4 regions of the Nonomuraea sp. NBC_00507 genome follow, and region 4 is predicted to be linked to each of the others. Evidence: riboswitches for the same ligand, from Rfam matches in the RefSeq annotation. Region 4 holds a riboswitch; each other region holds the start of a gene.

Region 1 (7,223 bases), 3.2 Mb from region 4:
CCGTGGGCTGCACCACGTGGGACACGTGGTGCATGACATGGGGCAGGCGCTCGAGCGATACCGGCGGATGGGGTTCGCGCTGCCGGGGCCCGCGTACCCGGTGGTGGGCGAGCCGCCCGAGCCGGTCGGGGTGGGCAATACGCACGCGTACCTCACCGGCGGCTTCCTCGAGCTGGTCACCGTCGCCGGGGCGGGGCGGGTTCCCGGCGACGCGCGGCTGATCCCGCTGCGGGCGCCCGCGGAGCGGCTGCCCGCGCTCAAGGAGGCCGTCCGCGGCACGGCTGCCAACCTGGAAGCGTGCCTGCGGCGCTTCGAGGGTGTGCACATCCTGATGTTCGACGCACTCGGCATCGACGGCGCCGCCGCCCGGCTGACGGCCGGCGGCGTCGGGCACGGCGGGGTGCAGGCGGCCCAGCGGCCGATCGAGACGGCGGACGGGGTGCGGATGGATCCCGTCCGGTGGCTGGAGATCGACGGCTCCGGGCCGGGGCTCGTGCCGGAGGGACGGGTCGGGCTGGCGGAGAACGCCTCCGCGCATGAGGCCGCCGACCATCCCAATGGCGCGGTCGAGCTGGTCGAATGCGTGTTGTGCGTGGCCGACGACGAGCTGGACGAGGCCGAGCGGCGCTATGAGCGTTATGTGGGACGTACGGCATCGCGGGACGGGCTCGTGCGGACGTTCGCGCTCGGCGACGGCGGTGCTCGCATCACTCTGGTCGGCGCGTCCGGGCTGGACGTGCTGTTGCCGGGCGAGAGTGCGGTGGCGCTGCCCGGGTTCGCGGCGTACGCGGTGGCGGTGCGGGACGTCGCGGCCACCGGGCGGTTCCTGGGCGAGGCCGGGATGACGGTCGGTGAGACCGCCGCGGGCGAGATCTTCGTGCCCGCCCGCGAGGCGCTCGGCACCGCGATCGTCTTCCGTCAGGGATGATGGCGGAGCGGCAGGGGACCGTTATTCGCCGGTAACGCCGTCGATACGCTCGCGTAGAAGATCGGCGTGACCGTTGTGGCGGGCGTACTCCTCGATCATGTGGACGAGGATCCAGCGGTGCGTGCAGTCCCGACCGTTGCGGTCGCCGACGGCGTCCAGCGGCGTGGCGGCCGAGATGGCGCGGGCGCGCTCGATCTCGTCCTGCCACGTGGCGAACGCCTCCTCGGCCGAGGCGGTGTCGACGTCGTTGAAGTCGGCGTCGTTGTCGCGGTCCTTGTCCCACAGCTTGGGGATGTCCTCGCCGTTCAGCACGCGGCGGAACCAGGAGCGTTCGACGTGCGCCATGTGCCTGACCAGGCCGAGGAGGGACAGGGTCGAGGGCGGGGCCGAGCGCAGGCGCAACTGCTCGTCCGACAGGCCCGCGCATTTGACGGCGAGGGTGGCGCGGTGCCATTCGAGCCAGTTGTTGAGCACCGTCAGCTCGTCGCCGGTGAGGGGTGGTGGGGTGCGGGAGTCGATCATGAGCCCTGACTTTACCTTCGGCCTGGTGTGCGGCTTTCAGTGCATGGAGATGTGCACGTGGTCGAAGTGGTTCTCGGTGATGCTGCCGCGGTCCGACATTCCGCTCCAGCCCGAGCCGTGGTTGATGCGCTGCTTCCAGATCACGTACTTGATGCCGAGCTTGTCCATGTTCTTGATCGCCCACTCCGCGATCCGGTCGCCCAGCGCGAGGTTCGCGGCCGACGGCATCGAGCCTCCGGTGCTCATCATGAAGTCGCAGGCGCGTCCGAGCGGGTGCTCGCCGCCGGAGCCCGAGCGGAAGCAGCCCACCGTGTACGGCAGCGAGAAGTTCTTGCCCACCTGCTCGCGCATGAGCCGGGTGCGGGGAGTGATGTTGTCGGAGCCGGAGGGAAGCTCGGGAGCCCAGCTGCCGTCGGATTTGCGGCCGGTGCCGTACGGCACGAGGTCCTGGAGCTTCTTCTTGATGTCCTCGATGACGTCCTCGGCCTCGTCACGCTGCTTGTCCACCTGGGCCGCGTCCCCGCGGATCTCGGACGCCAGCGCGGCGGCGTCCTTGGCCGCCTTCTCCTTGTCGTCGCGGGCCTTGGCCACGCCCTGCACGAAGGCCTGCTGTTCGACGGTGAGCTGGTTGAGCACGGCCGCGCTGCCGCCGCTCGCGGGCAGCATGAAACCCGGCACCGGGGGGTTGCCGTTCTGGTAGCGAAGCCGGGCGATCTCGGCGACCCGCTGCTCGGCCGCGGCCAGCGTCTGCTCCGCGGTGGCGAGGCGCTCATTGGCCGTCTTGGCGGCCTGCTGGGCCTTGGCCAGCTCGACGCGCTTGAGGTTGTACTGCTCGATGAGCTTGTCGACCTTGCTGTTGAGCTGCTTGAGCTGGGCGCGGAGCTCGGACTCCGTCGGTTTGGGGGCCGCCGACGCCGAGGTCGCCGGGAAGAAGGCGACGGCGGCGGCGGTGATGAGGCTGATGGCAAGACTCGCGAGGGACGGCGAAGGGAGCGGAGCTCCCGAGCGAATCAGGGCAGCCGCCACGTAGATGTTTCCTCTCCCTCTGCCGGCCGGGTTAGCTGACGGGTTCGGGCATGGGAGATCCCTACCACCGAAGTGGATTCACCCCACGTGCGATGGGTCCCCGGCTCCCGGGCAACTCGCCCGGGATTAGGCGGGCACCGGCCGTTACGGCCGGTGCTTATCGGGATATTAGTGGTAGATCCCGAGTCATGCGACCTTAAGTAGAAATCTATTAGTGATCTACTCGTGATCGAAGCATGCGTGCGGCCTCCTCCGGCAGCACGTCGTTGACGAAGGCCCCCATCGCCGACTCCGACCCCGCCAGATACTTCAGCTTCTCCGGCGCCCGCCTGATGGTGAACAGCTCCAGGTGCAGGTAAGCCAGCTCACGGCCCTTCCGTACCGGCGCCTGGTGCCAGGCCGCGATGTACGGCATCACGACCCCGAACAGCCCGTCGAACGCCTTCAGCACCGACGTGTACAGCGGCGCGAACGCGGCGCGCTCCGCCTCCGTCAGCGCCGCAAGGTCGGGCACCTGCCGGTGCGGGTAGAGGTGCACCTCGAACGGCCAGCGCGCGGCGGCGGGCACGAAAGCCGTCCACAGCTCGTTGGCCGCCACCACCCGCGTGCCGGCGGCGCGCTCGGCGGCCAGCACGTCGGCGAACAGGTTTCCCTTGTAGCGAGAGGCGGCGCCCAGCTGCAGCTTGGTCCGCGGGGTGACGTACGGATAGGCGTAGATCTGGCCGTGCGGGTGCGCGAGCGTGATGCCGATCTCCGAGCCCCGGTTCTCGAAGCAGAAGACCTGCTCCACGCCCTCGATGGCGGACAGTTCGGCCGTGCGGTCGGCCCATGCCTCCATGACCAGCTCGACCTGGGCGTCAGACAACCGGGAGAAGGACGAGGAGTGCTCGGAGGTGAAGCAGACCACCTCACAGCGGCCCACGGCCGGACGGACCTCACTCAGCCCGCCCACTTCCCCATAAGTCCCGATATTTTCGGCAAAAGAGGGGAAGCGGTTCTCGAACACCACCACGTCGTAGTCGTACGCCGGGATCTCCGTCGAGCGCGTCTCCGACGACGGGCACAGCGGGCACTCGGCCGCCGTGCCGGTCGGCTGGTGCGTCCGCGTCTGCCGGTGCCCCGCGATCGCGATCCACTCCTCGGTCAGCGGGTCGTAGCGCAGCTCAGAGGCCACCGGCCGGGGGTCCAGCGACCGCCGGTCGATCGCGCTCCTGTCGGCGTCGTCCCGCCGGTCGAAGTAGATCAGCTCTCGGCCGTCGGCCAGGTTGGTGATGGTGCGCTTCAAAGCGAGCCCTCCGCGATGATCAGTTCCCCGGCCGTTTCGGCCAGATGCGTACGTGCTTCCTCCGGCAGCCCCGGGTCGCTGATGACCACGTCGGCCTCGCTCAGCTCGGCGATGGTGCTGATGCCCACCGTGTTCCACTTGGTGTGGTCGGCCGGGACGACCAGGCGGTTGGCGGCCGCCACCAGCTCCCTGTCGGTCTCGGACTCGAGCAGGTTGGGCGTGGTGAACCCGGCCCGCACGCTCATCCCGTGCACGCCGAGGAAGAGCGTGTCCACGTGCAGGCGGCGGATGGCGGCCACGGCCACCGGGCCCACTAAGGCGTCCGATGGCGTGCGTACGCCGCCGGTCAGCACCACCGTGCGGTCGGCGCGCGGATTGCGGTGGAAAACGTCGGCGACGGGGATGGAGTTCGTGATCACCGTGAGCTCGGGCACACCGATCAGGTGGTGCGCCAGCGCCCAGGTGGTGGTGCCCGCGGACAGCGCCACAGCGGTGCCGGGGCGCACCAGTTGCGCCGCGCAGCGCGCGATGGCCTGCTTCTCCTGCTGCTGGCGGGCGGACTTCGCGGTGAAGCCCGGCTCCTCGGTCGATCCCGGGCCGAGGGCGGTCGCGCCGCCGTGCACCTTTTCCAGCAGGCCCCGCTCGGCCAGCACCTCGAGGTCGCGGCGGATGGTCATGTCGGAGACGCCGAGCTCGCGGACGAGATCGGCCACCCGGACACCGCCGTCGCTGCGTACGCGCTCGAGGATCGCCTGCTGACGCTGCTGTGCGAGCACGCCTCCTCCTTCCAACAGATTCCACCAAATTATGACACGGATTAGTTCGGGGAATGTTAGGTCGGGTGGCGTCGCTTGCCTGGTTGGCGCAGGCGAGAGACGGTGAGGGATCAATGCCGTAGCACCCGATCATCGGAGGCGAGCGTATGGCCAAGCGCGCACGCAAGGGCAAAGCACGCAAGAAGAAGAAGGCTAACCACGGCAAGCGGCCCACCGCACGCTGACCCGGGTGGCCGCCTCTGCCCGGCGGCCACCCGATTTCACCCCGGTAGTTCGGTGAGGGCCTGGTCAATGCGGTCCTGCGGGAGGGTGTAGTCCTCCAGTTGCCCGGCCAGATGACGATCGTAGGCGGCCAGGTCGAAGTGCCCGTGGCCGCAGAGCGCGGTGAGGATGACCTTCTCCTCGCCGCTTTCCTTGCAGCGCAGCGCCTCGGCGATGGTCTCGGCGAGCGCGTGCGTGGGCTCAGGAGCGGGCACGATGCCCTCCGTCCTGGCGAAACGCACGCCGGCCTCGAAGCATTCGCTCTGGGATCGGGTGACGGCCTCGAACAGGCCCAGCTCGTACATGTGCGACAACAGCGGCGACATGCCGTGGTACCGCAGGCCGCCCGCGTGGATCGGGTCAGGCACGAACGAATGCCCCAGCGTGTGCATCTTGAGCAGCGGCGTGAGCCCGGCAGTGTCGCCGAAGTCATAGGCGTAGACGCCGCGGGTGAACGACGGGCAGGCGGCGGGCTCGACCGCACGGAACACGGTCGAGATCCGTCCCGCCAGCTTCTCCCGCAGGAACGGGAAGGTCAGGCCGGCGAAGTTGGAGCCGCCTCCCGTGCAGCCGATGACCAGGTCGGGCATCTCGGGAAGCTGCTCGAGCGCCTCCTCGCCGATCACCGTCTGGTGCATGAGCACGTGGTTGAGCACCGAACCGAGCGCGTAGCGGGCGTCGGGGGTCGCCGCGGCCACCTCGACGGCCTCGCTGATGGCGATGCCCAGGCTGCCCGGGGAGTCGGGGTGGTCGGCCAGCACCTTGCTGCCCGCGCCCGTCACGGAGGACGGGCTGGCGTGCACGGTGGCGCCGTACACCTGCATGAGGGAGCGGCGGTACGGCTTCTGGTCGTAGGAGGCGCGGACCATCCAGATCTGGCATTCGACGTCGAACTGGGAACAGGCGAACGCCAGCGCCGATCCCCATTGCCCGGCGCCCGTCTCGGTGGTGAGCAGCCGTACGCCCTCGCGCGCGTTGTAGTAGGCCTGCGGCACGGCCGTGTTCGGCTTGTGCGAGCCCGCGGGCGAGCCGCCCTCGTACTTGTAGTAGATCCTCGCCGGCGTGCCGAGCGCCTTCTCCAGGCGCCGCGCCCGGATCAGCGGCGTCGGCCGCCAGAGCCGGTAGACGTCGAGCACCTCCTGCGGGATCGCGACGAACCGCTCCCCGCTGACCTCCTGCGCGATCAGCTCCATGGGGAAGAGCGGAGTCAGATCGTCCGGCCCGATGGGCTGCCTGGTGCCGGGATGCAGTGGTGGAGGCGGCGGAGCGGGCAGGTCGGGAACGATGTTGTACCAGTTGCTGGGGATCATCGCCCCAGTCTGCGCCGGGAACGCGCGGCATTCCAGCATCCCAGCGCGCCGGGCCGACGGGCGGGGCTACGAGCTGCTGGGCCGTGCTACGAGCCGCCGGGCCGTGCTCGGTCGCCGAGGACCAGGACGGCGAGCCGATCCGGATGATCGGCCCTCACCACTACGTCCGCCGCCTGCTGCGGGCGGACCTCATGCTCATATCGCTCGTACGCGGGCAGCCGCCACCGCTCCTCCTCAGGTGTCCCCCGCTCCAGAGCCCCCGCCGACAGCCACACGTGCACGCTGACGTCGAACGCGAGCCCCCGTCCCAGCAGCAACGTCCCGTCGACCAGCACCACGCCGCCCTGGGGCAGCTCCTGGTACGGCTCCCGGTACGCCCGGTCCACCCGGCTGTCCCACAGCGCCCGCAGCACCCGCCCCGATCCCCCGGCCTCCAGCGGCTCGAGCACTTCCCTCCGCAGGCCCTTCACGTCGAGCCAGTCCTCGTAGAAGGCGTCGGGATCGGTCCTGCCGTGCTCCAGGCGCAGCGACGCGGGCCGCAGGAAGTCGCCCGCCGACACCCGCAGCACGGGCCGCCCCCGCGACCGGAGCGGCGCCACGAGGTCGTCAGCGAGCGTCTGAGGACGCGCGGCGGGCGCCCCGTCCACGGCCACCCGCACCCATTCCTCCCCCGGCCGCGCGGAGATGAGCTGGGCCAGTTCCTCGATGAGGACGTCACGGGAGATCGGTCGCGCACGCATCGTCCCTAGCTTACGATCGCCGATCTCGCGGCAGCCTTGAAGGCGTGCTCCTGATGCGCTGAGGATGTGCGCATGGATGGCGAACCTGTGGGCGGGGCCTGAGGCGGTGGGCGGCCGTCTGTGGCTGACGAGCCGGTCGCTCGTGTTCCGTTCGCATGCGGTGAACGCCCAGAGGGGCGTCTGGGCGTGGCCCATCGAGGAGATCGTGTCGACCGCGCCGGTCAACACCCTCGGGATCGTCCCGAACGGCCTGGCGATCGTGTTGCGAAACGGGGATCGGGTCCGCTTCGTGGTGCGTAAGCGGCGCGCCTGGATTCTGGTGATCGAGCAGACGAGGGGGCTGATCCCGTCGATCTCTGAAGAAATTGCGGAGAA
Region 2 (7,223 bases), 4.1 Mb from region 4:
ACGAAGGGCGGTTCCGGCTCGGTGCCGTCGCGCGGCGGGCTGATGGCGGAGACGACGGCGTCATAGCCCTTGGCCAGAGTGGCGGAGTCGTGAACGTCGCCCTTGACGGGACCCGAGCGGCTGACGCCGGTCACCTCGTGCCCGCGGTCGGTGAGCTCTGCGGCGATGCGCTGGCCGATCATGCCGGTCGCGCCAAAGAGAAGGATCTTCATGGCAGCAAGAGTATCCATTGGATACTGGTTACTTCATCGTGCTATAAGTACCTTATGGATATCGGCGATGTCTTCGATATGAATTGCCCGACTCGGGTGGTTCTGGATCGGATCGGCGACAAATGGTCGGTGCTGGTCGTGCTCAGCCTCATCGGCGGGCCGATGCGATTCACCCAGCTGCGGGCACAGATCGGCGGGGTCACACCCAAGGTGCTGACGCAGACGTTGCGGGCCATGGAGCAGGACGGGCTCGTCACGCGGGAGGTGTTCGCCGAGGTGCCGCCGCGGGTCGAGTACACGCTGACGGATCTCGGGCGCTCGCTGCACGAACCGATCTCAGCGGTGGCCGAGTGGGCCGAGCAGAACATCGTCGAGATAATCCGGTGCCGCGAGAAGTCGGCCTGAGCGGCCCGCAGGCCGGTGCGGGCCGCCGCCGGGCGTTCAGGCGCTGGTGAGCTTGGTGATCTCGGTGACGATGTCGGCCCAGAGGGGACGTGGCAGGTCGTGGCCCATGCCGGGATAGGTCACCAGCCTGGCACCGGGGATGGCCGCCGCCGTGGCCTGACCGCCCGCCACGGGGATGAGCTGGTCCGCCTCGCCGTGCAGGACCAGAGTGGGCACCTTCACCTGGGCGAGCAGCTCCGTCCGGCCGCCCGAGGCCATGATGGCGGCCAGTTGCCTGGCCGTGCCCGCAGGATCGAAGCACCGGTCGTAGGCCATCCCGGCCATCTCGATGATCCGCTCGCGGTCCAGGTCGTAGCCGGGCGAGCCGATGACGGACCAGGTGCGCAGCGCCTGCTCCAGCACGCCGTCACGGTCGGCCGGCGGCGTGGCCATCAGCACCTCGGCCGCCGCCGCGGTCGGTGGGGCGACCTCGGGGCCCGGGGTCGACATGATCGAGGTCAGGGTCAGCACCCGTCCAGGATGCCGGATGGCCAGGGCCTGGGCGATCATCCCGCCCATCGATGCACCGACCACATGGGCGGCGGGCCAGCCGAGTGCCTCCATGAGGCCGGCGGCGTCGTCGGCCAGGTCGTCGAGCAGGTACGGCGCAGGCGTCCCCGCTGGGGGGACACCCTGGTCGTGGAAGTGCGTGGACAGGCCGGCGTCGCGGTTGTCGAACCGTACGACGTGGTGTCCCTGCTCCGCCAGGAGCCGGCAGAGCCCCTCGTCCCAGTGGATGAGCTGGGCGCCTAGCCCCATGATGAGGAGCAGGGGTCGTCCTGCCGGTGAGCCGAAGGTCTCGTAGGCGATGTTGATGCCGTTGACGGCTGCGCGCATGGTCACGGAGACCAGAATGACATTCTGGTCTCCGTCTCGTAAAGTCAGCGCTTGATAAGTCTGCGCAGGCGCTTGTGACCGAGCACCACGCCGCCCCCGGCCATGGCCAGCGCGCCCGTGAGGAGGACGCCGCTCACGGCGCTCGACTCCTCCACCTCGGTCTTGGGCGTGACGGGGTGCCCAACCGGAGCCGCGACCGCCTTGCCACCGGCGGGCTCCTCGACGGGCTCGACCTCGGCGGACTTGGCCTCGGGGGTCTTGACCTCGGCAGGCTCCTCCTCTGCCACCACCTTCGGAGGCTTGGCTGGGTTAGTGTCCTTCCTGCCCCAGGCGCCGGTGGAGAAGGGGACCGGGTAGTTCTTCTTGCCGACGCCGTCGCCCCACTTCGTGATGACGTAGTCGATCTTGATGTGACCCTGGCCGCCGACGCCCTCCACGCTGAGCGTATTGGGGTTGAACCTGCCGCCGGTCAGCTCCGCGAAGGTCTTGGCGTCCAAGTCGAGCATGATGCCACGGTTGGAGGGCACGCCCGGGCCGCGGTCACCGACGAAGAAGGGGAGCTTCTTGCCCTTGTAGACCACATATCCCTCGGTCAGCAGCGGCCAGCTCGGACTGGCGGCCAGACCTTTCTGCATGGGCTTGCCGCTGGCGGGCATGCCCGTGTCACCGTTGCGGCCGGATCCGTCGTCCCAGTAATAGGACGCCGTGGTAGAGCCCTTGAGCAGGATCTTCTCTTCGGTGTCGGAATCGGCGTGGGCCGCCGTGCAGGCGATGGCCACAACGGTGGTGGCGGAGGTGGCGAACAGGGCGCAGGAACGCAGGCCAAAACGTGCAGACATGGGGCAGTGAGGTCCTTTGCGAGGGGTCAGGGACACGCGCTCCCCAAAAAAGGGCGTAGCAAGGCAGAACGCCGAACGGGGGTTACTACGCGGAGCGCGAAAAGAGCCTGGGAAAAGGGCCGATCAACCGGAGGCCGGCACGACGCTGTCTGGGGGTACGTACATCAATGCGGTGTCCTCTCCATCACGCCTACCGGGTTAGCTGACGGGTTCGGGCGGTGGAGATGCCCTACCGGCACGTGGCCGGATTCACCCCAGGGGATGGGTCCCCGGTTCCCGATCTATCGGGACTCGGCTAGGTAATGGCCCACACTTTAACCACGTATTCCGGACACACGCAAACAAATCATCATGAATCTGTAGAAAGATCTACCTAGGGATGTAAAGGGACGAATCGGGCAGTGGTCGGCATAGAAAGAGGGGGCACGGCATGCCGTACCCCCTCGCAATCCCAGTCTCAGCCGCCGCTCTTGCGCCTGAACGATCTTTTACTCGCAGCCGGACCGTGCGCCCCGTGGATCTTCGATGGGTCACCGCCCCTGCCACCCTCGCCCGAGCCCGCGTGCTGGTTGCGCTTGCGCTCCAGCGCCTCGCGGAACTTGCGCTTCATCTCGTCCTCGGGAGTTTCGCTGTTTTCCGGCTCCGGTGTATCCGCCATGAGGACCTCCATGGTGTTGGGGACAATCACAGCTTCGCACGGCGGCGGTTATGGCGCGAAACCGGGGCTGAGGCCGTGCCTTGGGCAAAGACGAACCGTTCCTGGTATTGCGTTGGTACGCACCGGGGAAGCAGAAGCGACATGATAGCCAACCCCCCGGAGCGGCGATGAGCGTCCTCGGCCATGACCTGGCGATGGATCTCGGGGCCGCGTGCACCCGGATCTACGTCAAGGGCAAGGGCATCGTGCTGGACGAGCCCTCGGCCGTCGCACGCCACGCCGAGACGGGCAAGGTCCTCGGGTACGGCGCGGCGGCCGTCGACGTACCCGGCGAGACGTGCTGGCCGATCAGCGACGGGCTGCCGGCCGACGGTGAGCTCACCCGGCGTCTGATCCGGTATTTCGTCCGCAAAGTGCACGGGCATCCGTTCGCCCGGCCGCGGGTGGTCCTGGCGCTGCCCGACGGGTGCACGCGGATCGACCGGGCGGCGCTGCGGGACGTGGCGTTCGAGGCGGAGGCGCGGGACATCCTGCTGATCCCGCACGCGCTGGCGGCCGCGCTCGGCGCGGGCGTGCCGGTCAAGGACTGCGCCGGGTGGATGGTCATCGACATCGGGCGCGACGCGGCCAGGATCGCGGTGCTGTCTTACGGGGCCGTGGTCGCCTCTGGCACGGTGCCGGGCGGCGGCCATGCCATGAGCAGGTCGATCGCCCGCCTGGTCGAGCGCGAGCACGGACTGCTGATCGACGAGGCCGAGGCGGAGGCGGCCAAGCGACGCGCGGGCTCCGAGTGGAAGCCTCTGGACCGGCAGGTGCTGGTCCACGGCAGGGACGCGGAGACCGGCAGGGAGCGCACGGCGGCACTCCCAGTGCAACTGATCTATGAGGCGACCAGGCAGCCGGTCGAGACCATCGAGCGGGCGGCGGTCGGGATCGTGGAGGACTGCCCGGCGGAACTGGTGGCCGACCTCGGGGAACGGGGTGCGGTGCTGGTGGGGGGTGGCGCGCTGCTGCGCGGGCTGTGCCGGCGGATGCGTACCGCCTTGTGCATGCCGGTGCGCCGGGCGGAGCGGCCCCTGGAGTCCGTGGCGCTCGGCCTCGGACACTGCGTGGACGACCTGGGACTGATCGCCAAGCTCAGGGGCGGCGCCAGGTGACACCGGGCCAGGCCCGGAGAACCTAGCGTTCGTCGACCAGCTCGCCCGATTCGGCCGTCGGGTCATTGGCCACGGCGAACGCGGCCCGCGCCTCCGGCAACGTGGGCGCGAGCTCGGCCGCGGCCTCAAGGTCGGCCGGGGAATCCCAGCGCCAGATGTCGACCCAGGTCCGTTCGTCGACCCGGATCAGCTTGGCCTCCGAGGGTCCGGAGATCTTGGCGCGGAGCGCGGCGATGAGGGCGGCCCGCGCGGCGAGCACCTTTTCGGTGGCGGCGGGGTCGGCGGTGAAGCGGGTGGTGCGGATGATCGCTTTCACTGTAGTTCCTCTCTAGAGTTGCTATCTAGCGAACGTAACTAGAGTTAAACTCTAGCTATGGAGGATGTCAAGAGGGTCGGCAAACGCACGCAGAAGGCCAGGGAGACGCGGAGGCGGATCCTGCAGGCGGCCGGGGAGTTGTTCGTGCGCGACGGGTACGGCACCACGAACCTGCAGGACATCGCGGATAAAGCGGGCGTGGCCGTGCAGACGATCTATTTCGTCTTCGGCAACAAACGCTCGCTACTGAAAGAGCTGGTGGACGTCACGATCGCCGGGGACGACGAGCCGGTGGCGACCATGGACCGGCCGTGGTTCCACGCGGCGATGGCCGCCGAGCGTGCCGAGGAGCACCTACGGGCGCATGTGCGCGGCGCGCGGGGCGTGCTCGAACGAGTGGCGCCGGTCATGAAGGTGCTGAGCACGGCCGCGGCGATGGATCCCGAGGTGGCAGCGCTCTGGTCGTACGACGTCGATCCCCGCTACACGGTGCAGCGGGCCGCGGCCGACGCGCTCATGGCCAAGCCGGGAGCGCGGGCCGGTGTCTCGGCCGAGTTCGCGGCCGACGTGCTCTACACGCTGCTCAGTCCCGAGGTCTACCTGCAGTTCGTCGAGGAGCGCGGCTGGAGGCCCGAGCAGTGGGAGGAGTGGATCCACGGGACCCTGGCCGCCCAGCTCCTCCAGCCGGAATAGGACGCCGGGCCCGCGCCCGGGCAGCCGGCGTGGGGCGACGGCCCGCGCGGCCGGACCGGCGTACGGCGACGGCCCGCGCCCGGCAGGCGGGCGAGGGCCGAGCGTACCCGGGCGGGCGGGGGTCACGGCGTGGAGAGTGCCTCCGTCGGGGACAGGCGGGAGGCGCGGATGGCCGGGTAGAGGCCGGCCATGGCGCCGATGGCCAGCGTCGCGGCGAGCCCGCCGACCGTGGCCCAGGCCGGGACCACGGAGGGCCAGCCGCTGTAGAGCGCGTACCCCATGGTGACGGCGGTGCCCAGGAGCACACCGCCCGCTCCGCCCATCGCCGACAGCAGCAGCGACTCGGCCAGGAACTGGATGCGGATCTGACCGCGGGTCGCCCCGAGCGAGCGGCGCAGCCCGATCTCCGAGCGGCGTTCCAGCACCGAGATGACCATGGTGTTGGCCACGCCGACACCGCCCACGAGCAGAGCCACCGCGCCCACGCCCAGCAGGAGGTTGGCGAACGCCTGGCTGGTCGCCTGCTTGGCGGCCAGCGCGTCGGACGGGCGGGAGACGTCCACCTCGTTCGGCGCCTCCGGGTTGGCGGTGCCCGCCAGGACCTGGCGTACCGCCTCCAGATTGGCCTCCTCCGAGCGGGTGTAGAGCGTGGTCGGGTGCCCGTCGAAGTCCAGCCGTTCCTCGGCCACCGGCCAGCCCACCATGACGCCGCTGTCCAGGTCCGTGGCGAGCGCGACCGGGTTCAGCACGCCGACGACGGAGAAGCGCTGGCCGCCGACGACGACCTGCGTGTCCTGGCTGACCGCGCCGATGCCGAGCCGCTGGGCGGCGGCCGAGCCGAGCACGGCCGCCGGATAGCGTTCGGTGGCCTGGTTGAGCCAGGTCCCGCTGCGTAGCGTCGCGCCGACGGTGGCGGGCAGGTCGAGGCGGGCGGCGTACGTGGCGATGCCACCGGTCTGGGCCTCGGGGATCTGCTCGGACCTGTAGACCTTGGCCGCGGAGATCTTCGCCACCGCGGAGGCGGCCTCCACGGGCCCGATGCGCTCGATCATCGCCTCGGCGTCCTTCGGCATCTGCGCCGCCTCGCCCGTGAGCGTGGTGCCCGAGGCGACGGTGAGCAGGTTGGTGCCGAGGGCGGAGAGCGTGCGGTCGAGCTCGGCGCCCGAGGAGGACGAGAGCCCGACCACGCCCACCATGGCCGCGATGCCGATGGCGATGCCGAGCGCGGACAGGAACGCCCGCAGAGGGCGCGTCCGCAGGCCCACCGCGCCGACCCGCATGACGTCGCCCAGCCGCATGCCGGCCGGGGCCAGTTTGGGCCGTTTCACCTCGACGACGGCCATCACGCCACCCCTGATTCGGCCATATCCGATGTGCCCGAGTCCGGCACCATGCCCGACGTGCCGGAGTCCGGCATGTCGGGCATCGCGCTGTCCGCGATGATCTCGCCGTCCCGCATCCGCACCTGCCGGGGCAGGCTGGCGGCGATCTCCCGATCGTGCGTGATGATCACGATGGTGGTGCCGGAGGCGTTCAACTCGTGCAGCAACTCCATCACCCCCGTGCCGGACACCGAGTCCAGAGCCCCGGTCGGCTCGTCGGCCAGCACCAGCGGCGGCTCGCCCGCCACGGCCCTGGCGATGGCCACGCGCTGCCGCTCGCCACCGGACAACTCGTGCGGCTCGTGGTCCATCCGGTGCCCGAGACCGACCCGTTCGAGCGCGGCGGCCGCCCGGCGGCGCCGCTCGGACCTGCTCATGCCGGTGTAGATGAGGCCGTCGGCCACGTTGTCCAGCGCGGGGACCTTCGCGGCGAGGTGGAAGTGCTGGAAGATGAAACCGATCGTGGTGGCGCGCAGCGCCGAGAGCTGGCCGTCGGACAGTTTCGACACGTCGTAGCCGTCGATGTGGATGGTTCCCGAGGACGGCCGGTCGAGGGTGCCGACGACGTTGAGCATGGTCGACTTCCCCGACCCCGACGGGCCGGCGATGGCGACGAGCTCGCCGTGCTCGATGCGCAGCGACACCGAGTTCAGCGCCGTCACCCCGCCGGGGTAGGACTTGGACA
Region 3 (7,223 bases), 1.1 Mb from region 4:
AGGGGCGCAGGAGCCGGATGTCCGGGCGGGCGGTCGAGTAGCCCGCGATCGACGGATAGAGCATCACCCCCACCCCGGCGGCGACCAACCCCTGCCTGCCGTTCCAGTCGTCGCACACGTGACTGATCCGTGGCGCCCGGCCCAGAGCCGCCGCGAGCTGGGCGATGGGACCGAGGCAGTCGGGATGGGTGCCGTCGATCCACGGATCCGCCGCGAGATCCCGCAGCCGCACCCGGCTTCGCTTCGCCAGCGGATGGCTGACCGCCAGCGCGACCAGCAGCTCGTCCTCGTGCAGCGGCGTCAGCGCCACCCCGGGCATGCCCGCGGTTCCCGAAGGGCCGCCCATGTCCCAGGAGGTCAGGAGGGCGATGTCGGTCTCACCGTCCAGGACGGCGGCGCACGGGTCGTGCTCGCCGGAGCGGACCGTGAGGGAGAGCTCCACGTCCGGATGCCTGGCCGCGAACGAACGGAACCGGTCGGGAAGGTAGCTGGTCGCGGCGCTCGGGAAGGCCGACACCCGGACCCGCCCCGCCTCCGCCGTCGCGAAGGCCCGCATCCGCGTTTCGAACAGCCTCAACCCCCGCAGCACCTCATCCGCCTGCTCCAGTGCCGCCCGCCCCGCGTCCGTCGGCCGGACGCCACGCGGCAGCCGTTCGAACAACCGTACGCCGGTGTGCCGCTCCAGCGTGGCGATCTGCCGCGACACGGCGGGCTGCGTCATCGACAGCTCCTCGGCCGCCGCCGAGAACGATCCCAGCCTCCCCACCTCCACCAGCACCTTCAGCGACCACACATCAAGCATGCACCGAGCTTATGGGTTCCATGCCGAGCCTGCAGTGGTGTGCATGGCTGCGGGCGGTCATGCTCGGTCGCATGGAGACAGAAACGGTGGACAACCACCAGTACGCGTGGCTGAGTCAGGTGCTTCCCCGGCAGCCGCAGCGGATCCTCGACGTCGGCTGCGGGCGGGGCGTGCTGGCCTCCGAGTTGATGCGGCGCGGTCACTCGGTCACCGCTATCGACATCTCGCCGGAGGCGGTCGGAGCGGCGCGGGCGGCCGGGGTGCCGGCGGTGCAGGCCGATGTCGTGACCTATCCCGACTCCGCCGCCGACGACCCGGCGCTCGTCCGCCACTACGACGGTGAATCGTTGTTCGATGCGGTCGTCATGTCGCTCTCGCTGCACCACGTGCATCCGCTCCAGGCGGCGCTGGACCGCGTACGGTCACTGCTCCGGCCGGGCGGGCTGCTGGTGGTGGACGAGTTCGGGTGGGATTGGGCCGACCTGGCCGCAGCCACCTGGTTCTACGATGCCGGATCGTTGCTCGCCGCCGCGGGAGTGGCGGATGTCACGCGCGAGCCCGGCGGTCCCGGACGTGACCCGCTCGAGCGATGGCGCGAGGCGCATGGGGACCACACCCCCGCGGACGCCATGCTCGCCGCCCTTGCCGAACGGTTCCAGGTCACGAGCATGCGGCGAGAACCGTACTTGTCACGATATATCGGCGGAAAGGTGACGAACGGCGGCACCGACGTCCTCAACGAGCTATGGCGCATCGAACGGGACCGTATGGCCGCGGGAACGCTCCCGCCCACCGGCTTCAGGATGACGGCGCGAAGCGTGTGACGAAAGTGACAATTGGGACCTTACACGACAGTGTGCCGCAGTTTGTGAGAAGGGTCACATTTCCATAACTGAACCTGGCGTTCCAACAGGGGTTTCGGACCTGACAGAACCAGTTGTTGGATCTTTACAACCTGACTGGCGCTTTGCCGAGTCTTGACGTTTCGGCGTAGCTTCTGGCGTCGCAGCGACAAGCCATGTCGCCGCGAATCCGCATCGGTCCCCCGATGTGAGCCAGATAGAGATCCGCCGGTCGCCGCCGTACGTCCCCTTGTCGAACACGACACCGGACGGCGACCTGCCGAGTCCGTGCAGCCAGGAGGCACGGAGCCGGGGAACCATCGATCCCTTCCCGGGATCAGGGGTGAATCGGCGCGTATCGCGCCGTAGGGCGACTTCCAGGCCCGAATCCGTCAGCTAACCCGGTAGGCGTTCGTGGAAGACCCAAGGAGAAATCCTGTCTACCTCCCCGCAGAACCCCCGTCTGTCCCGCATTGCCCTGAGTGGCGTAGCGCTCACCATGACCGTGACGGCCGGAGGTCTGATCCTCCATGCCCCGACGGCGCAGGCGGCGACGACCAGCGATTCAGCCGGTGCCTCCACGGCCAAGGCCAGTACGGCGGCTAGCTCCGCGAAGTCGGCCAAGGCTCTCAGGATCGCCCGGCAGCAGGCGAAGGCCAGCAAGGCCGTCGCCGTGGCCAAGGACCAGATCGGTGACCCTTACCGGTACGGTGCCACGGGCCCTGGTTCGTTCGACTGCTCCGGCCTGACCCAGTACGCCTGGAAGAAGGCCGGCGTGAAGATCCCCCGCGTGGCGGCCAGCCAGTTCGCCGGCATCAGGAAGAAGGTCTCCTGGAAGAATCTCCAGCCAGGCGACCTGATGTTCTTCAGAGGGCTCGGTCACGTGGGCATCTACGTCGGCAACGGCAAGATGCTCCACTCCCCGCGGACAGGCGAGCGGGTGCGTATCGACAAGCTGAGCAGCTGGCGCAAGGCGTCTTTCGTCGGCGCTGTCCGTCCCGGCTTGTGAGGAAAAGGGCTCCGATCCCATCGGGGCCCTTTCTTCATGCACACCCGCTTTTTTGTTCTTCATGCACATCCGCTTTTGTTCTTCATGCACACCCTCTTTCTTGTACGGCGAGCCACCGTCCCCCACCCGCCGTACGGGGCTGATGGCCCTCCAGGGAGACGGTGTCTGATCCCTTCACAAGCAGGCCGCCGTTACGACGCGACGTGGGCCGCCTGCCGTGGCACATCGGGGCCCGGCGACGATCGGCCCGATGACGGTCGGGCCCGGCTACGATCCGGCCCGGCTACGATCGGACATCGTGTCCGAGCAGGTGAGCCGACGAGCCGTGGTGGCCGGACTCCTGCTCCTCGCCCTCGCCCCCGCCAGCGCCCCGGTCCCCGAATCCCCCCTTCTTCCCCCGGAAGCACGTGACCTGTGGCGCGACGGCGTCGTCCTGGCCCGCGCAGGGCGTTCCCTCGTCGTCGGCCGCCACACCCCGCCCGGCACGCTGGACGAGCTGGCGCGGCGGGCCGACACGGCGGGACGCCGGGTGTCGGACGTCCTCGGCAGGCCTGTGCGGCCGCTCGTCGTCGTACCCGGGTCCGCCCGCGAGGCGGCAGGGCTGGCCGGGGTCGAGCGGGTCGACGGGCTGGCCGCGGTGGCCGACGGCGGCCGGGTGATCGTCGTCCCGGAGGTCTTCGCCAGGCTCAACTCCACGGGGAAGGACGTGGTGCTCACGCACGAGCTCACCCACGTCGTGGCGGGCACCGGCGACCTGCCCGTCTGGCTCTACGAGGGGTTCGCCGACTACGTGGGCTACCGGGACGCGGGGCTGCCCGTGCGGACGGCCGCCGCCGAGCTGGCCGACGAGGTGCGGGCCGGGCGGGTGCCGAGCGAATTGCCGGGGCCTGCGGCGTTCGCGGCGGATGGCCGGGATCCCGTGCGGCTCGCACGGGCGTACCAGGAGGCGTGGCTGGCGTGTCGCTTCCTCGCCGACCGGTTCAGTGAGGAGACCCTGGTGGGGTTCTACCGTGATGCCCAGGCGTCCGGCGTCGATCGGGCGCTCTCCTCGCTGGGGCTGTCCGTGGCGACGCTGACGGCACGGTGGCGCGTGTACGTCCGGGAGCAGCTCACGTAAGAGGGGGAGGCCGATGAGCGAACGGCACGACACGGACGACGCAGGACCAGGGACGAGGAAGCCCCGAACCGAGGTCTCGACCGGCGATCCCACCGCCGTCGGCGACGCTCGGAGCCCGGGTGGCGGCGGCGACGGCGGCCGGGCCGTGGGCGGCGATCGGCGTGCCGGCAAGGGCGGGGCTCCGGATGCGGACGGGAGGCGGTTGCGGCGGGAGGCGGCGGTCGCGGCCGTGGCGCTGGGGGTGGTGATCCTGGCCGTGGCCGCCTTCGCGACCCCCTGGCGGGTGCTGACCGGGGGCCCGCCCGACCCTGCCCGCGACTTCACCGCCGCCCAGATCGCCAGAGCGCAGGCGTTCGACGCGGCCACCACCCTCCCGAGCTACCTATCACTGGCCCTGTCGATCATCATCGCGGGCCTCCTGGTGGCCACCCCGATCGGTGCGAAGGCCGTGGGCTGGCTGAGGGGCCCCTGGTGGCTGCGGGTGATCCTGGGCGTCGTCGTCATCACCGCGCTCACCGAGCTGGTCCGCTGGCCGCTCGGGATGTGGTTCGAGACGCTGCTGCGCGCCTTCGGCCTGTCCACCCAGGACTGGGGGTCCTGGGCCGGCGACCGGCTCAAGAACATGGGCGTGCAGACGGCCATCCTCTGCCTGATGCTGGTTGTGCTCGTGGCCTTGGCCCGCAAGGTGCGGCGCTGGTGGATCCCGGCGGCCGTCGGGGCGTTCGCGCTGACAGTGGTGGCGTCGTTCGTGTATCCGGTGCTGTTCGAGCCGCTGTTCAACGACTTCAGGTCCATGCCGCAAGGCCCGCTGCGCACGAACCTGCTGGCCATGGCCGAACGCGACGGCGTGCCGGTGAAGGACGTGCTGGTGGCCGACGCCTCGCGCCGGACGACGGCGCTCAACGCCTACGTGTCCGGCTTCGGCGCCACGCGCCGCATCGTCGTCTACGACACGCTGCTCAAGGCCCCGCAGCCGGAGGTGGAGCTGGTCGTGGCGCACGAGTTGGGCCACGCCAAGGACAACGACGTGCTCACCGGCACGCTCATCGGCGGCCTGGGCGCCGGCCTGGGCGCCGTGCTGCTGTTCCTGGTCTTCGATCCGGTACGCCGCCGCACCGGCGTCACCTCGATCGCCGACCCTCGCGCCGTGGGCGCGGTACTGGGCCTGATGACCCTGGGCTCACTGCTCCTGGGACCCGCGGAGAACGTGATCAGCCGCCGCGTCGAGGCCCGGGCCGATGTCCACGCCCTCAACCTCACCAGAGATCCCGCCACATTCATAAAAATGCAGAAACGTCTGGCAGTAACCAATATTTCCGACTTGTCGCCGGATGCGGTGGAATATGTGCTCTATGCCTCCCATCCCACCAGCCCCGAGCGCATCGCCATGGCCCGCGCATGGGCGAAGCTGAACGGCATCCCGGTGCCGTGACCCATGTGGTCATCGTCACGAACGACTTCCCGCCCAGGCCGGGCGGCATCCAGTCGTTCGTGCACGGGCTCGCGCTGCGCACACCGGGAGTGGCCGTCTACGCACCCGCCTGGCCGGGCTGCGCTGAGTTCGACCGGCGGCAGCCGTTCCGGGTGGTGCGGCATCCGACACGGCTCATGCTGCCGACCCCGGCCGTGGCACGCCGCGCGGCCCGGCTGGTGGTCGAGCACGAGGCGGGCACCGTCGTGTTCGGGGCGGCGGCGCCGCTCGGCCTGCTCGCTCCGCACGTGCGCAGGGCGGGCGCGCGGCGCGTGGTGATGCTCACCCACGGCCACGAGGCGTCGTGGGCGAGCGCACCGGGCTTCCGCGCCGTGCTGCGCAGGATCGGCGAGCACGCCGACGTAGTCACGTATCTGGGGGAGTACACGCGGCGGCGGCTGGTCGCGGCCATCCCGCCGGACAAGCTCGTACGGCTCGCGCCGGGCGTGGACGCCGGCCTGTTCCACCCCGGCGCGCCCAAGGCCGAGCTGGGCCTGCAGGGCAGGCCGGTCGTGGCATGCGTATCCCGGCTGGTGCCACGCAAGGGCCAGGACCAGCTCATCAGGGCCTGGCCCCGGGTGCTGCGGGCGGTGCCTGACGCCGTCCTGCTGCTGGTGGGCGGCGGACCCTACCGGCGCACGCTGGAGCGGCTGGCGGCCGGGCACGAGTCGATCAGGTTCACCGGCACGGTGCCGGCCGCGAGCCTGCCCGGTTACTACGCGGCCGCCGACGTGTTCGCGATGCCCTGCCGTACCCGGTGGGGCGGGGTGGACGTGGAAGGGCTCGGGATCGTGTTCCTGGAGGCGTCGGCCACCGGCCTGCCGGTGGTGGCCGGCGCGTCGGGCGGCGCGCCCGACGCGGTCAAGCACGGCGAGACCGGGCTCGTGGTGGACGGCACGGACCCGGAGGAGATCGCGCAGGCGATCGTCGAGCTGCTGAGCGACCCGGACAGGGCTCGCAAGATGGGCGCGGGTGGCCGCGACTGGATCGCCGGCGATTGGTCGTGGGACCACGTCGCGGCCCGCTTCCAGAGCCTCCTCTAACCTTTGGTCGAGCCGAGCGTGAGCCCGGCCACGAACTGCTTGTGCAACATCTGGAACACGATCAGCGTCGGCAGCGCCACCAGCATCGACCCGGCGGCCAGCAGGTTGTAGTCGGTGAAGAACTGGCCGCGCAGGTTGTTCAGCGCCGAGGTGACGGGCAGCTTGTCGCCCGACGACATCAGCACCAGCGCCCACAGGAAGTCGTTGTACATCCAGGTGAACTGCAGCGTGGACAGCGCCGCCAGCACCGGCCGGCACAGCGGCAACGTCAGCCGCCAGTAGCGTTTCCACACCCCGGCCCCGTCCACCAGCGCCGCCTCGCTGATCTCCTCGGGGATCGTGCGCATGAAGTTGGCCATGACGAAGACGCAGAAGCCGAACTGGAAGGCCACGTGGATGAGGATCAGCCCCAGGTAGGAGTCGTAGAGCGACTGCGAGTCCGACAGCCACGCGGGCAGCGGGATGAGCGTGTAGAGGGTGTAGAGCGGGGTGATGAGGACCTGCGGCGGCAGCAGGTTTCCAGCGGTGAACACGATCAGCAGCGTCTTGCGGCCGGGGATGCGCAGCCGTGCGATCGCGAACGCCGTGAACGACGCCATGAACAACGTGATCAGCACGCCGGGGATCACGATGATCAACGTGTTGAGGTAGTAGCGGGGCAGCTCGGCCTGGCTCCACGCCTGTCCGTAGTAGTCGAGCGTGAGGTGCTCGGGCAGCGAGAAGTAGCCGAGCCGGGCGGTCTCCTCGTACGGACGCAGCGACGCGTACACCGCCAAGACGAGCGGCAGCAGCCACCCCAGCGCCACCAGCACCAGGAACGCGTGCAGCAGGATCCGCAACGGCCGGACCGGCCGCCGTGACGGCGAGCGCTGCGACTCGGCCGGGGGAGCGGCGGCCGGTGCGGTGAGCGTCATCGCTCCTCCCCCTTGAACAGCTGCG
Region 4 (7,223 bases):
CACGGTTGTCCGTGCGCTTCGGTTTGGTGCGCTGGATCTGACGCAGACGCATGTCTTCTCCCGCCCTTCGGGTTTTCTCCGTGGGCCCACGCTAGAAGCGGAGATAGCAGCACTGAGCCAGAGTGGCGACAGCCGTACGTCATCCGAAGGACAACGAACCCTTCACTGGACGACGCCCACGGATTGACGTCTGGGCGCGTAAGTCGCAGTATTGCGATATGAGAGTCGCATATGGGGGACATCAACGTCGCATCCCGCTTGCTCTCTGGTCGGTCGGCCTGATCGTGGCGGCCGGGTTGGGATCACTGTTTGCGACGTACTGGGACGACGCCTGGCACACGGACATCGGGCGGGACGACGCCCTCATCCCTCCGCATCTGGCGCTGTACGGGTCGGTCGCGGTGGCCGGGCTGGCGGTGGCCGCGTGGGGCTCGCTGGTGGTGTGGCGGTCACGTTCGCTGCTGGCCATGTTGCGGCATCCGGCGCTGCTCACCGCCGCGGCCGGCGGTCTGGTGACGCTGGGCTCGGGTGTGGCGGACGCCTTCTGGCACGAGGCGTTCGGCCGCGACGCCGTGCTGTGGAGCCCGCCGCACATGCTCGCGGTCTTCGGGACCGTGGCACTGATCGTGGGCGTGCTGGCCGGAGCCAGTCCCGGCACGCCGTCGTGGCTGCTCTCCGCAGCCGGAGGGCTGCTGCTCGGCAGCACCCTGATCGCCGTGCTGGAGTTCGAGACCGATGTCCCGCAGTTCAGCGAGACGCTCTACCTGCCCGTGTTGCTGGTCAGCGCATTGTTCGCGCTAGGTATGCTCCGCCGGCTCCTTCCCGGCCGCTTCGCCGTCACCCGGGTGGTCGGCATCTATGTGCTGGCACGCCTGATCGTGGCCGTGGTGCTGACGGCGCTCGGCCGCACCGCCCCCGATCTCCCGCTCGCCATCGTCGGTCTCGCGCTGGCGGACCTGCCGTGGCGGCGGCCGGTCACCGCCTACGCCGCGGGCGCGGCAGGAGTATCGGCCACGACCTTGGTCTCCGGGACGATCGGCACGGCGGGGGTTCCGGTCATGAGCGTGTTGCCTACGGCGATCCCGGTGATCGCAGTCTTTGTCGCGGCCCTGCTCGCGGACTTCCGGTTGCGTCCGATCGCCGCGCTGCTCTTCGCGGGCGGAATCGCCGCCCTGCCGATGTCGAGCCCGGACCCGGCCCTGGCGCACGACCCCGGTCAGGGCGAGCCCGTCGCGCAGGTCCTTCTGGCAGGGGCCTCTGACGGGAACGGCACCCTTACCCTGGCCGCTGAACTGCCGGTCGCGTGCTCGACCTCCGATCCCTGCCGGGTTCTGGCGCGCCGAGCAGGCGAAGTGATCAGCGGAACCCTGAGCGTGGAGGGCCGGCAGGTCACGGGAACCGTCCAGGTTCCGCCGACCAGTCTGTGGTTCGTCTACTTCGAGGCGGCCCATGCCCGCGGCCCGGTCGAGACGTGGTTGGCACTGGATGCGAGCACCGCGCAACGGATCAGCGAGCGGCGCGATCTCTACCTCCCGGCGGGCCGGGACGAGGGAGCCGCTCTGCCCGTCGCGGAGATCGCCGCGGGCGTCGTACTCTATGGCCTCGGCCTGGCCGTGCTCGGCCTCGCCGTCCACCAAACGCGGCGGTCCCAGCAACCGGAGACCAGGATTGCGACGTCAATGTAGCGCTAGTGTGTCGTCCGTGACCGCGATCGAACCCGCCCTCGTCGACGCCACCGCCGCTGCCGTGGCCAAGTGGGGCCTGCCCCAGGCCACGCTCGAAAGGGTGGCCGACGAGGCCGGCATCTCTCGCGCGACCTTGCACCGCCGCGGTGTCAGCCGGGAGGCGCTGGTCGCCGCACTCGCCGCCCGCGCCGCCGACGAGTTCCGCACCGCTCTGTGGCCCGCGCTCACCGGCCCGGGAAGTGCCGCCGAGCGGCTCAGGGCGATGCTGGAGGCGATGTTCCAGACCGCCGACGGCCACCTGGAGTTGCTGGCCGGCATGTACATGGCGCACGGCGAGATGTTCCACCAGCCCGGCCCCGAGGCCCTCACGGTCGACATCTTTGCGGCTCCCTTCGAGCGGTTGCTCCGCGACGGCGTGCTCGACGGCTCGCTCCGCGAAGTTCCTCCAACCGTCACCGCCACGGTGCTGTTCAACACCGCCGGCTGGGGCTACGTACACCTACGCGCCAGCCACGAGTGGCCGCCAGAGCGCGCCAGGGACGCCGTCATCGACCTGGTCATGAACGGCCTGCTGCCCTAAGCGTTTCTACGACCGACCATAGGAGTCATCCCATATGCTCTGGCCATGAGATCAACGGAGGTGGGACGGTCGGCGGGCATGCTGCCGCGTCTGCTGCTTCTCGTCCTCCTCATGCTGGGCGTGGCAGCGATGCACACGCTCGGCCACCTCGACGGCCACGACACGCCTCAGCCGTCGGTCACCGGCATGATCCACGCGGAGGGCGCGCACTCTCCCGTGCCGGACTCCGGATCCGACGATGCGCCGAGCGGGGCATCCGACGCAGCGTCCGTCTGCCTGGCGATCCTGGCCGCTCTCCTCGCCCTGGCACCGCTGGGCCTGCGCAGCGCAAGTCTGGCCGGTGCCTGGCTGCGATCACATCCCGGACGGCGCGTACCACGGCCGTTCCGAGGCCCCCCTCCTCTGTCGCTCATCCTGACGCGCACGGTCGTGCTGCGGACGTAGGCGTTTCGATCCGGACCGCTGGAGCCGTCGTGCCCAGCCTCGTCCGCTCTCCGCCCGTCCGTCAGCGCAAACCATCAGCGAGGCATCAACCATGCACAACATCAGTCGACGCGCCCTCCTCCGGGGCGGTATCGGTCTCCTGGGAGGGGCCGCCCTCACCGCGTGCGCCCAGAACCGCACCGCCACCTCTTCCCCCGCTTTCATCGGCCCGACGAGCGACCAGGTCCGCGCCGCCGAGCAGGCCCGCCGTGCCGGTGCCGTGCGCGACTTCACCCTCGTGGCCGCCGAGAGCCAGGTGGACCTCGGCGGCCTGACCACACGAACCTGGGCCTACGGCGGCCGCATCCCCGGCAGCCCCATCCGCGTGAAGGCGGGCGAGGTGATCCGGGCCCGGCTGGCCAATACCCTGCCCAAAGACACCAGCATCCACTGGCACGGCCTGGCACTCCGCAACGACGCCGACGGCGTGCCCGGCGTCACACAACAGCCCGTCGAGACCGGGGCCACATACGTCTACGAGTTCACCGCTCCCGACCCGGGCACCTACTGGTTCCACCCGCACACCGGCACCCAGCTCGACCGCGGGCTCTACGCCCCGCTGATCGTGGAAGACCCGAACGAGCCGCTGACCTACGACGACGAATGGATCGTGATCCTCGACGACTGGCTGGACGGGGTCACCGGTACGCCGGACGAGGTACTCGCTGAGCTGTCCGGCGGCATGGGAGGCATGGACCACGGCGGCATGACCGGGATGACAGAGATGACGCCCAGCCCATCGCCCGGAACGAGCAAGCACATGCTGATGGGCGCCACCAGCCTGCTCCTCGGCGGGGACGCGGGCGACGTGCGCTACCCGCACTTCCTGCTCAACGGGCGGATCGCCACCGCACCGGAGACTCTCCGCGCCAAGCCCGGCGCGCGGCTGCGAATCCGGATCATCAACGCGGGCGGCGACACCGCCTTCCGCGTGGCGCTGGCCGGACACCGGCTGACCGTCACTCACATGGATGGCTTCCCCGTACAGCCGATGGAGACCGACGCGCTGCTGATCGGCATGGGCGAGCGCTACGACGTGCTGGTCACCCTCAAGGACGGCGTCTTCCCGCTGGTCGCACTCGCGGAGGGCAAGAACGCGCTGGCCCGCGGCCTGATCAGGACTGGCCGGTCGGCCTCGGCGCCCAAGGCCGACCTGCGCCCGCGTGAACTGGAGGGCGACGTCCTCCGCTACGCCAAGCTCCGCCCGGCCGAGGCTGTACGACTCGCGCCCAAGAACCCCGACCGCACCATCAAGCTGGAGCTCACCGGAAGCATGGCGGCCTACGACTGGGGGATCAACGGCAAGAAGTACGACCCGAAGATCATCTCAGCGATTCGGCCAGGAGAACGGGTCCGCCTGTCGTTCGTCAACCGTACGACGATGTGGCACCCGATGCACCTGCACGGCCACACGTTCGCCCTGGCGGAGGGCGGCATCCGAAAGGACACCGCCATCGTCCTTCCAAACGTAAGGCTGGACGTCGACTTCGACGCCGACAACCCCGGCCTGTGGATGATCCACTGCCACAACATCTACCACGGCGAATCCGGCATGATGACCCTGCTGGGTTACGAGACGACCTGACGCAACCCCACCCGCCGGGTTCAAGGAAGAGATACGACGCAGGCGCACGCCGACCAATCCACTATCTCTGATAGTAGAGTGGCTCGGGATGACCCCCTCCCGGGACATCCGTCCCGGGAGACGGGACCCCTGAGGCAGAGGGAGGTCCACCGCGGCCACATCGCCATCGCCATCCACCACGGAGGGCGCCATGGTGAGCGTGACGATGAACGAGTTCTCCTTCGCCTTCGCCAACCAGGAACTCCGCGCCGGAACCTACGTATTCATGCTGGACAACGCGGGCAAGGCCCCCCACGCCATGTCCATCAAGGGCCCCGGCATCGACACCGAGCAGCAGTCGGAGACCATCGACGGCGGGCAGGAGACTCAGTTCACGGTCACCCTCCAGCCTGGCACCTACGAGGTGTGGTGTCCGGTGGGCAATCACCGAGCGCAGGGCATGGAGAGCACGCTCACCGTGAAGTGACAGCGTCCCACGGTGAGGACGCCATTGGCGGCGAAGACACCAGACGCCACGGAAGCGCCTGCACCGGGCGCCAGGCCGACGACCAGAACAGGCACCTCCTCAATGCTGTTCGCGTGCACACAATGAAGCCGCAGGGCCCCGGCCTCATGAACATGTCGCGGGAGGCATACCTCTCCGCGCGAAACCACTGCACTCTCACGCAGCCTCTACTATGGTTCCTCGTAGTGCGGCTGCCCCCAGCCGCGAGCCGAGTCCCGGTCCCCCGACCGGGAGCCGGGGACCCACCGCGCAAGGGGTGAATCGGCGACCTCTGTCGTCGTAGGGCGACTCCCGTCCGAACCCGTCAGCTAACCCGGTAGGCAGAAGGAGAGGAGCTCTACGTGGCGGGTCGTCCCCCCACGCCATGCCGTCGTGCCTGGTATCCGCTGGCGGCCCTGCTGGTCGCCCTGGTCATGGGCGCTAGCGTCGGTGCCGCAGCTCACGCGGCCCCAAAGCCCGATGCCAAGGAGCTGCGCCGGCAGCTCGCCAAACAGCAGAAGGAGCTCGACGCGCTGATCGGCGACTACAACGCCAAGCGTGTTTCGCTCGCCGCCGCCAGGAAGACCGAACAAGCAGCCCAGGCCCGGCTACGAGCGGCGCAGACAAAATACGAGCAGGCCAAACAAGGTGTCCGAGAGCTGGTGACGCTGCGCTACCAGCAACCGGACCCGAATCTCACGATGTTCTCGGGGGGAGCCGATCCGAGCACCACCCTCAGCCGCGCGGCCATCTTGCAGCAGCTCGCCGCCGAGGAGGCGGCACTCGTAGCGGGCTTCGCCAAAACGCGGGACGACTATGCTGACTCGGTCGACGATGCCGCACAAAAGGTCAAGGACCTCAGCGCGGCCACCGCCGCGGTCGGCGAGCGGCGTGAGGAGGCCGAGGATCTCATCGAAGAGATCAAGGACAAGCTCGACAAGCTGACCACCCCCACCTCACGAAGGTCCGACGGCACCTGGGTGCCGGAGCTGCCCTCGGGGCCCGACAACATCACCCCGCGGATGCGGAACGTACGTGACCTGATCCGGCAGCGCTTCGATCTGTCCTACGGCGTCGGCTGCTACCGCGGCGTCAATGACGGCGGGGAGCATCCGCTCGGTCGCGCGTGCGACTTCATGCTGAGCTCCGGCGGCGCGATGCCCTCGCCCGAGCAGGCGAGGCTGGGCGATGAGATCTCCGCCTGGGTGATCGAGAACGCCCAGCGGCTCGGCATCATGTACGTGATCTACAAGCAGCGCATCTGGCACGTCCGCACGGGAGCGTGGAAGCCCATGAGCGACCGGGGCGGTGTCACGGCCAACCACTACGACCACCCGCACATCTCGGTCTACTAGGAGGGCGTGTGATGGGCGTGGAGCCCGCGAAGACCGGCGATGACACCGCGCCGGCCCCTGCTCCCGTGGACGCCACGCGGACGACGGGTAGCTTGCTGCGGTCCGGATCGATCATGGCCGCGGGCACCATGGTCTCCCGTGTCACCGGATTCGTCCGGACGGTGGTGCTGGCCGCCGCCGTGGGGACGCAGTTACTCGGCGACGCCTATAACACCGCCAACACGATCCCCTTCGCCCTCTACGACCTGCTGGTCGGGGGTCTGATGACCGGTGTCCTGGTGCCCCTGCTGGTGAAACGGCGGGCGCGTGACGCCGACGAAGGCAGGGCCACGGAACAACGGCTCACAACGGCGGCAAGCGTCGTGCTCCTGGCCCTCGCCCTCGTGGCGGTCGTGGGGGCGGAGTGGCTGATCGGGCTGTATGCGGGAGGGTTCACCCAGCCGCAGTTCGAGGTCGCCGTGCTGCTGGCCCGCTACCTGCTGGCTCAGGTGTTCCTTGTGGGGCTCAGCGGCGTGCTGGGCGCGATGCTCAACGTACGCGGCCGGTTCGGCGCCCCGATGTGGGCGCCTGTCTGCAATAACCTGACCATCATCGCGGTGGGGGCGGCGTTCCTCGTCGTCGCCGGGCCCGGAGTAGAGCCAACGGACATCACCCAGCCACAGATCGCGCTGCTCGGGCTGGGGACCGTGGCCGGACTGCTGGCCCAAGTCACAGTGCTGGCCCTGGCGCTGCGCTCGACCGATTTCCGCTGGCGCCCGCGTTTGGACCTGCGGGGTTCCGGACTGGGCGAGGCCGTACGGGCGGGCGGATGGATGCTGGTCTACGTATGCTGCACCCAGCTCGGGTTCGTGCTCACGGCGAACCTGACCAACCGGGCCGGCGCCGTGAGCGCCACAGGCGAGGCGGGCACGGGCGCGGGACTCAGCACCTATACCTACGCCTACCAGCTGTTCCAGCTACCCTACGCGGTGATCGCGGTGTCCTTGATGACGGCGCTGCTCCCCCGGATGAGCGACCACGCCGCCGATGAACGCTGGGCCGAGCTGCGCGG

The links. Region 4 has a riboswitch for cyclic di-AMP ahead of OHA25_RS41205 (coiled-coil domain-containing protein). Riboswitches for the same ligand answer to the same signal wherever they lie in the genome.
Region 1: linked by a shared signal. The riboswitch ahead of OHA25_RS26020 (coiled-coil domain-containing protein) and the one ahead of OHA25_RS41205 (coiled-coil domain-containing protein) in region 4 are both predicted to bind cyclic di-AMP.
Region 2: linked by a shared signal. The riboswitch ahead of OHA25_RS22010 (hypothetical protein) and the one ahead of OHA25_RS41205 (coiled-coil domain-containing protein) in region 4 are both predicted to bind cyclic di-AMP.
Region 3: linked by a shared signal. The riboswitch ahead of OHA25_RS46600 (C40 family peptidase) and the one ahead of OHA25_RS41205 (coiled-coil domain-containing protein) in region 4 are both predicted to bind cyclic di-AMP.

Annotation. Positions count from the first base shown of each region.
Region 1 covers NZ_CP107853.1:5,332,775-5,339,997, reverse strand. The annotation lists gene OHA25_RS26030 (VOC family protein) at 1-928, shown strand, start outside; gene OHA25_RS26025 (DinB family protein) at 950-1,450, opposite strand; gene OHA25_RS26020 (coiled-coil domain-containing protein) at 1,487-2,476, opposite strand; cyclic di-AMP (ydaO/yuaA leader) riboswitch at 2,483-2,619, opposite strand; gene galT (galactose-1-phosphate uridylyltransferase) at 2,688-3,761, opposite strand; gene OHA25_RS26010 (DeoR/GlpR family DNA-binding transcription regulator) at 3,758-4,537, opposite strand; gene OHA25_RS61495 (50S ribosomal protein bL37) at 4,684-4,761, shown strand; gene OHA25_RS26005 (TrpB-like pyridoxal phosphate-dependent enzyme) at 4,798-6,108, opposite strand; gene OHA25_RS26000 (uridine kinase) at 6,195-6,848, opposite strand; gene OHA25_RS25995 (hypothetical protein) at 6,925-7,223, shown strand, end outside.
Region 2 covers NZ_CP107853.1:4,430,325-4,437,547, reverse strand. The annotation lists gene OHA25_RS22025 (NAD(P)-dependent oxidoreductase) at 1-212, opposite strand, end outside; gene OHA25_RS22020 (winged helix-turn-helix transcriptional regulator) at 309-617, shown strand; gene OHA25_RS22015 (alpha/beta fold hydrolase) at 654-1,493, opposite strand; gene OHA25_RS22010 (hypothetical protein) at 1,538-2,332, opposite strand; cyclic di-AMP (ydaO/yuaA leader) riboswitch at 2,505-2,639, opposite strand; gene OHA25_RS22005 (DUF5302 domain-containing protein) at 2,790-2,990, opposite strand; gene OHA25_RS22000 (rod shape-determining protein) at 3,158-4,147, shown strand; gene OHA25_RS21995 (hypothetical protein) at 4,170-4,463, opposite strand; gene OHA25_RS21990 (TetR/AcrR family transcriptional regulator) at 4,521-5,156, shown strand; gene OHA25_RS21985 (ABC transporter permease) at 5,279-6,499, opposite strand; gene OHA25_RS21980 (ABC transporter ATP-binding protein) at 6,499-7,223, opposite strand, start outside.
Region 3 covers NZ_CP107853.1:9,666,765-9,673,987, reverse strand. The annotation lists gene OHA25_RS46610 (LysR family transcriptional regulator) at 1-802, opposite strand, end outside; gene OHA25_RS46605 (methyltransferase domain-containing protein) at 874-1,626, shown strand; cyclic di-AMP (ydaO/yuaA leader) riboswitch at 1,913-2,070, shown strand; gene OHA25_RS46600 (C40 family peptidase) at 2,144-2,653, shown strand; gene OHA25_RS46595 (hypothetical protein) at 2,904-3,770, shown strand; gene OHA25_RS46590 (M48 family metallopeptidase) at 3,784-5,202, shown strand; gene OHA25_RS46585 (glycosyltransferase family 4 protein) at 5,199-6,284, shown strand; gene OHA25_RS46580 (carbohydrate ABC transporter permease) at 6,281-7,198, opposite strand; gene OHA25_RS46575 (carbohydrate ABC transporter permease) at 7,195-7,223, opposite strand, start outside.
Region 4 covers NZ_CP107853.1:8,541,526-8,548,748, forward strand. The annotation lists gene OHA25_RS41180 (hypothetical protein) at 219-1,685, shown strand; gene OHA25_RS41185 (TetR/AcrR family transcriptional regulator) at 1,702-2,265, shown strand; gene OHA25_RS41190 (hypothetical protein) at 2,311-2,709, shown strand; gene OHA25_RS41195 (multicopper oxidase family protein) at 2,801-4,333, shown strand; partial or broken gene OHA25_RS41200 (plastocyanin/azurin family copper-binding protein) at 4,521-4,799, shown strand; cyclic di-AMP (ydaO/yuaA leader) riboswitch at 5,035-5,175, shown strand; gene OHA25_RS41205 (coiled-coil domain-containing protein) at 5,180-6,172, shown strand; gene murJ (murein biosynthesis integral membrane protein MurJ) at 6,184-7,223, shown strand, end outside.